One region of the Kitasatospora sp. NPDC056531 genome, then DNA from elsewhere that is predicted to be linked to it. Evidence: riboswitches for the same ligand, from Rfam matches in the RefSeq annotation. Region 1 holds a riboswitch; each other region holds the start of a gene.
The links. Region 1 has a riboswitch for cobalamin ahead of ACFQ87_RS39285 (ribonucleoside-diphosphate reductase subunit alpha). Riboswitches for the same ligand answer to the same signal wherever they lie in the genome.

Region 1 (2,178 bases):
GAACGGGCCCGACTCCGGCCGCCTGCTGGCCGTCCTGCGGGCGCACGCCGTGCCCCAGGGCCACTACCTCACCGAGGTCGACGGCCTCGCCGAGTACTACCTGGGCAGCGTCAGCAAGCCCGAGCAGTGGGTCTCGGCGCGCGCCGGGACGGACTACCGCGACGGCGCCGGAGCGCAGCACCACGGCCAGGACGGCAGCACCGCCGCGATCCGGGACGGCTGGTTCACCATGGTGGTCCTCGACAGCACCGCCCCGGAGGCCACCGACCGGGCTCTGAGCGCCGCCCTGGCCGCCGGCGGGCAGTACCGGCTGATCGCCCAGTTCACCTCCCCAACCGGTGATTCGAGCACGTACAAGGTGTACCTGAAGCACTGACAGCCCGCCGGGCCCGTCGGCGCCAGCGACACGACAGGCACAACATATGGTGCCGCCGCAGTCCGCTGGCACTACATGTATGCTCACTCCTGCTGTCGATGCAGGGGAACCCGGTGGGAGTCCGGGACTGCCCCGCAGCGGTGTGCGGGCGGCTCCAGCAGCCGTGTCCGCGAGTCCGAGTACCTGCCGACGGCGTGCCCACGGCCCTCCCGCAGAGGCCGCGCCAGCACCAGCACCACACCTCCGGGCCTCGCGGGCGGGCCGGGGAGACACCGTCGCGCGACGCCGTTTGCGTTCGCGCCGTGCTCCCCTGCCCGGATCGGTCCGGTGCCACTCGATCACCGCCGCCGATCGCCGCCAGGAGAGAGCGCCTTGACCACCGCTGCCTCAGCCACCCTGCCCGCCCAGGGCTCCGGTACCGCCTTCACCGACCCGACGGTCTCCGACCCCGGCGGAGCGCTGCTGCGGCTTCTCACCGACCGCAGCGCCGACCTCACCGAGGTGGACCCCGGCCATGTCGCCGCCGCCGCGCTGCGCGGTCGCCACGCCGGCTCGGACTACGCCGAGCTGCGCGGGCTGGCCGTGGACGCCGCCGCGTCGATGATCGCCGAGGACCCCCAGTACTCGAAGCTGGCGGCCCGTCTGCTCGCCCTGGAGATCGTCGACGAGGCGAACAGCCAGGGCGCGGTCTCCTTCTCCGCCTCGATCGCCGTCGGCCACGCCGAGGGCCTGATCGGCGACACCACCGCGGCCTTCGTCGCCAAGCACGCCGCCGCCCTGAACGCGCTGATCGACACCGCCGGCGACGACCGCTTCGAGTACTTCGGCCTGCGCACCGTGCAGTCCCGATACCTGCTGCGCCACCCGATCACCCGCAAGGTGATCGAGACCCCGCAGCACTTCCTGCTCCGCGTCGCCTGCGGCCTGGCGGTCGGCGACTCCGAGCAGTCGGTGCGCGAGGTGGCCGAGCTGTACGGCCTGATGAGCCGCCTGGAGTACCTGACCTCCTCCCCGACGCTCTTCAACTCCGGCACCCGGCACCCGCAGATGTCGAGCTGCTACCTGCTCGACTCCCCGCTGGACAACCTGGACTCGATCTACAACCGCTACGCGCAGATCGCCCGGCTGTCCAAGCACGCCGGCGGCATCGGCCTGTCCTACTCGCGCATCCGCTCGCGCGGCAGCCTGATCCGCGGCACCAACGGCAAGTCCAACGGCATCGTCCCGTTCCTGCGCACCCTCGACTCCTCGGTCGCCGCGGTCAACCAGGGCGGCCGGCGCAAGGGCGCGGCCTGCGTCTACCTGGAGACCTGGCACGCCGACATCGAGGAGTTCCTGGAGCTGCGCGACAACACCGGTGAGGAGGCGCGCCGCACCCACAACCTCAACCTGGCGCACTGGATCCCGGACGAGTTCATGCGCCGGGTCAACGCCAACGCCGACTGGTCGCTGTTCTCCCCCGCCGACGTGCCCGAGCTGGTCGACCTGTGGGGGGCCGACTTCGACGAGGCGTACCGCAAGGCCGAGCAGGCCGGCAAGGCCGTCCGCACCATCCCGGCGCAGACCCTGTACGCCCGCATGATGCGCACCCTGGCGCAGACCGGCAACGGCTGGATGACCTTCAAGGACGCCTCCAACCGCGCCGCCAACCAGACCGCGCTGCCGGGCCGCACGGTGCACTCCTCCAACCTGTGCACCGAGATCCTGGAGGTCACGGACGACTCCGAGACCGCCGTCTGCAACCTGGGGTCGGTCAACCTCGGCGCGCACGTGGCGGACGGGGCCTCGGTCGAGGACCTGCT
Region 2 (2,178 bases), on a different contig from region 1:
GCTGGGCGTGCCCCAGTGGGTGGGGACGTGGTGTTCCTGGTGGAGGACGGGAAGGACGGCTGCGAGGTCCGGCTCGGGGACGGGGACGAGGCGGGCGAGGGCGCGGAGCTGGGGCTGCCAGCGGCCGGCGACGCACTGGCGCAGCAGCCGGTCCAGGGCCTCGGCGCGGCCGGTGGCCTCGACCAGCTCGGTCAGCCGCAGGCCGAGGACCTGGGCGAGGGCGTGGGTCTGGTCAGGGTCGCCGTCCCAGTGGCCGGTCAGTTCGGCCTCCCGGTAGGCGGGCAGGGACATGCCGACACGTTCGGCCACGGCCTCCTGGCCGAGTTCGCGGGCGATGCGGTGGTCCCGCAGGCGCGTCGGGCGGGCGCCCATCAGGTCGGCGGCGGGGCACCAGAGGGCGCGGGCGAGGGCGATGAGCTCGGCCTCGCCCGGCCGCAGGTCGCCGTTCTCCCAGGCGAGGACGTGGCCGAACAGCAGCCGTACACCGTGGGCGGCCATGCCCTCGGCGACCTGTTCGGGGGTCAGGCCGAGGCCGACCCGGTGGACGCGGGCGGCCTCGGGCGAGAACGGCACCGGGGGCGGGGCGGCGGCGGGGGTCTTTCGGCGGCGCATGGCACCGAACGGTAGGCGCGGTCCTCGGCGTGGCCCCAGCCCCAGAACGCACGAAGCGGGACTGACGGGCCCTCCGCCGCGCTGGGCGATCGCACAGTGACGACACCCGGCCGCCGTGTGGCCGCCCCGTGGCCGCCGTGTGACCAACCCCTCCGTGACCTCGGTTGACGCGTGGATCGGCCGCGTGATGGGATCCTTGCGCCAAACGGAGGCATGGAGAGGAAGCCGGTGCGAGTCCGGCGCGGTCCCGCCACTGTCACCGGGGAGCACGCTCGGAAGGTGCCACGGCGGACCGTCAGAAGCCGCTGGAAGGCCCGAGGGTGCGTCCGACCCGGAAGCCAGGAGACTCTCGCCCCCGGTACGTCGATCCAGGGCGCGGACCCTGAGTGAGGACACGCACGCGATGCAGCCTGCCCCGCCCCGTCGGACCTCGAGCTGCCCACCGCCGTGCGCCCGCTGACCCGCGCCGCCGCCTTCGCGCTGGGCGCCGTCGCGGGCTACGCCGTCGACGCCCGCTTCGCCGACCCCCGCCGCGGCCACCCCGTCGCGCTCTTCGGCAACGCCGCGACCCGCCTCGAACGGCGTCTGTGGCGCGACGACCGCACGGCCGGGACGGCGTACACGGCGCTGTGCGTGGGCGCGGTCGCGGCCGGCGCACTGGCCCTGGACCGAACGGTGGGACGCCGTCCGCTGGGGCGGGCGGCACTGGCCGCGGCGGCGACCTGGACGGTGCTCGGCGGCACCTCGCTGACCCGGGAGGCGCGCACCATCGGCCGCTCCCTCACCGCGGGCGATCTGACGGCCGCCCGGGAACGACTGCCGCACCTGTGCGGGCGGGACCCGAGCGCGCTGGACGAACAGCAGATCGCCCGGGCCGTGGTCGAGTCGGTGGCCGAGAACACCGCCGACGCCGTGGTGAACGCGCTGACCTGGGGCGCTCTGGCGGGCACGCCGGGCCTACTGGCCTTCCGCGCGGTGAACACCCTGGACGCGATGGTGGGCCACCGCTCGCCCCGCTACGCCCGCTTCGGCTGGGCCTCGGCCCGGCTGGACGACGTGGCCGGCTGGCCGGGCGCCCGGCTCACCGCGCTGCTGACGGTGGCCGCCGCACCCGAGCCCCGCACCGCCTGGCGGGTCTGGCGGCGGGACGGCTCCGCGCACCCGAGCCCGAACGCGGGCCAGGCCGAGTCGGCCTTCGCCGGCGCGGTGGGCGTCCGGCTGGGCGGGACTCTGCAGTACCCGCACGAGCCGAAGGGCGCGCCGGAGCCGAAAGCGACGAGCGACAAGCGACCGACGCAGGAGGGAGCGCCGGAGCGAGGAGCGTCGGCTCCGGGCCAGGAGCGCCCGGAGGCGAGTGCGGAGCCACGGCAAAGGGTGGAGCACCGGCCGGTGCTGGGCGCGGAGTTGCGGCCGGTGACGGTGGACGACATCGAGCGGGCCTGCACGCTGTCCCGGCGGGTGGGCGCGCTGGCGCTGGGTACGACGGTCGCGGGGCACGTCCTGCTGCGGCTCCTGATGAAGAGGGGTGGGGCATGACGAACGCGCTGCTGGTCGCCGGGACGACCT
Region 3 (2,178 bases), on a different contig from region 1:
AGCCCGGTGATGGTCAGGTTGTAGTACACCTTGCGCACCGGGTTGGAGAACGCCCACTGGTACGCGAAGTTCATGAAGGTCCCGTCCAGAGTGTCGAACAGGCTCATCCCCGCCGCGAACAGCAGCGGCAGGCAGACGATCGCGTACCAGGGCAGCCCGGCCGCCGCACCCGAGCCGGCCATCACCATCAGGGTGACCTCGGTCGCGGTGTCGAAGCCGAGGCCCAGCACCATGCCCACCGGGAACATCTGCCCGGGCCGGGTGATCGAGCGGGTCGCCCGGTTCAGCAGCCGGGCCATGAAGCCGCGCGAGTTGAGGTGCTCCTCCAGCTCCGCCTCGTCGTACTTCCCGGCCCGCATCGAGCGGAACACCTTGAGGATGCCGAGCAGCGCCGCCAGGTTGAGCGCGCCGATCAGGTAGAGGAAGGCGCCGGAGGCCGTGGTGCCGACCAGCCCGAGCCACTTGTGGGTGGCCGAGTCGTCGTCCATCAGCGTGTTCGCCAGCTGCGCGCCGCCCGCCACCAGGGCGGCCATGATGACCACCATCGAGGAGTGCCCGAGGGCGAACCAGAAGCCGACCGAGACCGGCCGCTTGCCGTCCGCCATCAGCTTGCGGGTGGTGTTGTCGATCACCGCGATGTGGTCGGCGTCGAAGGCGTGCCGCATGCCGAGGGTGTACGCGGTGATGCCCAGGCCCACCCCGAAGACCTGGGTACCGACCGCGTAGTTGTGGGGCGCGACCAGGAAGATGAGCGTCCCGAAGGCCACCACGTGCATGGCCAGGATCACCCCCATCAGCCCGGCCGTGCGGATGGTGTCCTCGCGCTTCCACCTGAAGGTGGGCAGGACGGAGGGGGCCGCCTCAGCAGGAGTGGCGGTTTCGGGCAGGGTCATCTTCGGATCACGCTCCAGCACCTCGTGGAATGACTTCGTGAGATGCCGTGGCCGGTCTCCTGGCTTACGGGGCTTCCGGACCCGCCTTCCCAAGCGCACGAGGCGCCCAGTGGCACGTGGGTACGGACAACTCTCCCCCGATCACAGTGGCGAGGGCCGCTCCGGACTGGGACCCCTGAGGGTCCGTCACCGGTCTTCCCGAGCACCACGGCGGGGAACACCGTAGGGCTCCGGCCTCACCCTCGCAAGGTTGCGCACCTGTGCAGGTGTCCAGGATCACAGGCCCCTGCCTGCAAGAATGTCCGCATGCATCTCGTACCGGCCGACCGCGCGGGCCACCGCACCATCGACGGCCACCGGGTCTGCGAGGCCATCGCCGCGATCGGCGACACCGCGCACGTCCGGTCCTGGGCCGAGCGGTTCTCCCTGCTCGCCGACCCCGGACGGCTCGCCCTGCTGCTCGCCCTGAACCGGGCCGGCCCGCTCGCCGTCACCGACCTGGCGGTTGCCACCGGCATGCGCGACCCCGCCGTGTCCCAGGCCCTGCGGCTGCTGCGCACGGCGGGCGTGGTCACCGGAGACAAGGACGGACGCGTGGTGCGCTACCGGCTCGTGGACGACAGCATGCGCCCCCTCCTCGACGAGTGCGCCGCCGGAGAGCACCACGAACCCACCGCAGCGGCGGGCTGACCGACACTCGGGGCCGGCCGTCTCTCGCAAGGGGCACCCCGGGAGCGGCTGGATGAGTACGATCATGAGGTGCCGTCCCACCCCCACGTCTGGCCCGCCGACCGCTGGAACACCCGCCCGGTCAAGGCCCGCGTGCTGGCGGTCGCCCGCACCCTCACCTCGGCGACCCGGGTCCTGGACGTCCTCACCCTGCTGAACCAGGACGGCATCGAACGGTACTTCACCGTCAACCCCGGCTCCGCCTTCGCCGACCGCGGCCTCACCGACTACCTGCGCGGCCTGCCCGGCTACACCGTGCTGGAGTGGGAGGACGCCGTCCGCCGCCGCTTCGACCTGGCCGTCGCCTGCGCCGTCCACGCCTCCATGCACCGGCTGGACGCCCACCTGGTCGTCCTCCCGCACGGCGCCGGCTACAACCGCCTGGTCACCGAGTCCACCGGTGACACGGTCAGCGCCGCAGGCCTGTCCCGCAACGAACTCACCCACCGGGGGCGGGTGTTCGTGGACGTCCTCGGCCTCTCCCACCCCGAGCAGCTGGACCGGCTGCGGGTCTCCTGCCCCGAGGCGCTGGACGTCGCCCGGGTGGTCGGCGACC
Region 4 (2,178 bases), on a different contig from region 1:
TCGAACCCGACGGAGTGCTCCTGGGTCAGCGCGGCCACCCGCCGGGCCGCCTGGCGCGCGGTGAGCGCGTGCAGGTCGTCGCCGTCCAGCCGGACGGCCCCGCCGGCCGGCCGCAGCACCCGGTAGACGCAGCGCAGCAGGGTCGACTTGCCGCTGCCGTTCGGTCCGACCAGGCCGACCACCTGGCCGGCGGCGGCCTTCAGGTGCACCTCGTGGACCAGCCGGGTGCCGGCCAGTTCCACCGAGACGGCGTCGACGGCGAGGTCCTCGGCGTCCGTCACATCGGTCAGGGCCGTCATCGGGCACCCCCGAGGGCGGTGCCGCGACGGCGCATCAGCAGTAGGAAGGCGGGCACCCCGAGGACCGCGGTGAACACCCCGACGGGCAGTTCGGCGGGTGCCAGCAGGGTGCGCGAGGCGATGTCCACCCAGACCAGCAGGAGCGCCCCGGCGAGCGGGGCGATCAGCAGCACCCGGCGGTGTCCGGCGCCGACCAGCATCCGGGCCAGGTGCGGCATCAGCAGCCCGACGAAGCCGATCGCCCCGCTGACCGCGACCACGGTGCCGGTGACGGCGGCGGTCACCGTGAACAGTTCGCGGCGCAGCCGGTCAGGGTCCACGCCGAGCGAGGCGGAGGTCTCGTCGCCCATGGCGAGCGCGTCCAACCGCCCGGCGGCGCAGCCGAGGTAGGCCAGTCCGGCCAGGACGGTGCAGGCGGCGATCGGCACCGAGCCCCAAGTGGCGCCGCCGAGGCTGCCGAGCAGCCACATCATCGCGTCCCGGGCGGCCTCGCCGCGGTCGGCGGCGAAGACCATCAGGGTGGTGGCGGCGGAGAAGCCGTAGGACAGGGCGGTGCCGGTGAGCACCAGGCGCAGCGGGGTGAGGCCGTACGCGGTGCGGGCGGCGAGGTAGACCAGCGTCATGGCGACCAGCGCGGAGCCGAAGGCGGAGGCGGAGATCGCCCACACCCCGAGCGAGGCGAAGGCGCCGAACAACAGGACGGCGTTGGCGCCGACGGCCGCGCCGGAGGAGATGCCGAGGACGAAGGGGTCGGCGAGCGCGTTGCGCACCAGCGCCTGGACGGCGACGCCGGTGGCGGCGAGTCCGGCGCCGACCACGGCGGCCAGGACGGTGCGCGGCAGCCGGATCTCCCAGACGATGGCGTACCCGGCCGCCTCGCTCGCGTCCAGCCGGCCGCCCGTCAGTCCGGCGCCCAGGAGCCGCAGGACGCGGGGGAGTTCGATTCCGGAGGCGCCGAGCGCGACCCCGGAGACCAGGGAGAGCAGCAGGGCGGCGGCGAGGCCGACGGCGAGTGGGAGCGTGGGTATTCGGCGAGCGGGCGAACTGCTGTCCACGAGAGGATCGCGCCTTGCCTCGGGCCGTGGGCGTGCCGGGGCGGGCGCCGGCCGGGGGCGTGCCCGGGCGCCTTCCCCTCGCAGTCCACGGCGAGTTGTCGGGAGTTCAGCGGCCGAGGGCGATCGGGCTGGCGCGGACGCGGGGGGTGCCCCCGGGGCCGCGCTCACCGTTGCGGGTCAGCGCCGGATTCACACCGGACTTCCCCCTCGGACGCCCTGGCAGCATAACAGCCACTCAGGCCAGGCAACCCTTACCTGGCATGGATCGGGCGTGAACGCACGACCGCCCCCGTCCGACGGGCGGACGGGGGCGGCCGGGTGGCGACGCGTCAGGCTCAGGCCTGCTTGGTCTCCCAGAAGATCTTGTCGACCTCGGCGATCAGGTCCAGCAGGGCCTGGCCGGTGGCCGGGTCGGTGGACGCCTTGGCGGCCGAGGCGGCCTTCAGGGTGTCGTTGATCAGCTGGTGCAGCTGGGGGTACTTCTCGAAGTGCGGGGCCTTGAAGTAGTCGCTCCACAGCACCGAGATGTGGTGCTTGACGGCCTCGGCGCGCTGCTCCTTGATGATGATGGCGCGGGCGCGGAAGTGCGGGTCCTCGTTGGCCTGGTACTTCTCCTGGGTGGCCTTGACCGACTCGGCCTCAAGCTTGGCCTGCGCCGGGTCGTAGACGCCGCAGGGCAGGTCGCAGTGGGCGTGAGCGGTGGCACGCGGTGCAAACAGACGAGAGAACATGGGAGTCCTTCCTTAGATCGTCTTCCCGCGCCCGAGATTACCCTTCCGCCCCCCGGGTTTCGCGATCGGGCGGTGGGCCTAGGGCGAAAGGCG

Region 2: another riboswitch for cobalamin. It lies ahead of ACFQ87_RS20840 (cobalamin biosynthesis protein); the one in region 1 lies ahead of ACFQ87_RS39285 (ribonucleoside-diphosphate reductase subunit alpha).
Region 3: another riboswitch for cobalamin. It lies ahead of ACFQ87_RS30445 (HoxN/HupN/NixA family nickel/cobalt transporter); the one in region 1 lies ahead of ACFQ87_RS39285 (ribonucleoside-diphosphate reductase subunit alpha).
Region 4: another riboswitch for cobalamin. It lies ahead of ACFQ87_RS32270 (FecCD family ABC transporter permease); the one in region 1 lies ahead of ACFQ87_RS39285 (ribonucleoside-diphosphate reductase subunit alpha).

What each region holds. Positions count from the first base shown of each region.
Region 1 covers NZ_JBHTTU010000105.1:10,481-12,658, reverse strand. Annotated here, with positions in the region: gene ACFQ87_RS39290 (glycosyltransferase family 39 protein) at 1-376, shown strand, start outside; cobalamin riboswitch at 439-582, shown strand; gene ACFQ87_RS39285 (ribonucleoside-diphosphate reductase subunit alpha) at 773-2,178, shown strand, end outside.
Region 2 covers NZ_JBHTTU010000023.1:53,723-55,900, reverse strand. Annotated here, with positions in the region: gene ACFQ87_RS20845 (helix-turn-helix domain-containing protein) at 1-612, opposite strand, end outside; cobalamin riboswitch at 830-961, shown strand; gene ACFQ87_RS20840 (cobalamin biosynthesis protein) at 1,060-2,148, shown strand; gene ACFQ87_RS20835 (cobyric acid synthase) at 2,145-2,178, shown strand, end outside.
Region 3 covers NZ_JBHTTU010000048.1:29,517-31,694, forward strand. Annotated here, with positions in the region: gene ACFQ87_RS30445 (HoxN/HupN/NixA family nickel/cobalt transporter) at 1-893, opposite strand, end outside; cobalamin riboswitch at 925-1,118, opposite strand; gene ACFQ87_RS30450 (ArsR/SmtB family transcription factor) at 1,200-1,583, shown strand; gene ACFQ87_RS30455 (hypothetical protein) at 1,653-2,178, shown strand, end outside.
Region 4 covers NZ_JBHTTU010000056.1:24,657-26,834, forward strand. Annotated here, with positions in the region: gene ACFQ87_RS32265 (ABC transporter ATP-binding protein) at 1-299, opposite strand, end outside; gene ACFQ87_RS32270 (FecCD family ABC transporter permease) at 296-1,354, opposite strand; cobalamin riboswitch at 1,451-1,602, opposite strand; gene sodN (superoxide dismutase, Ni) at 1,690-2,085, opposite strand.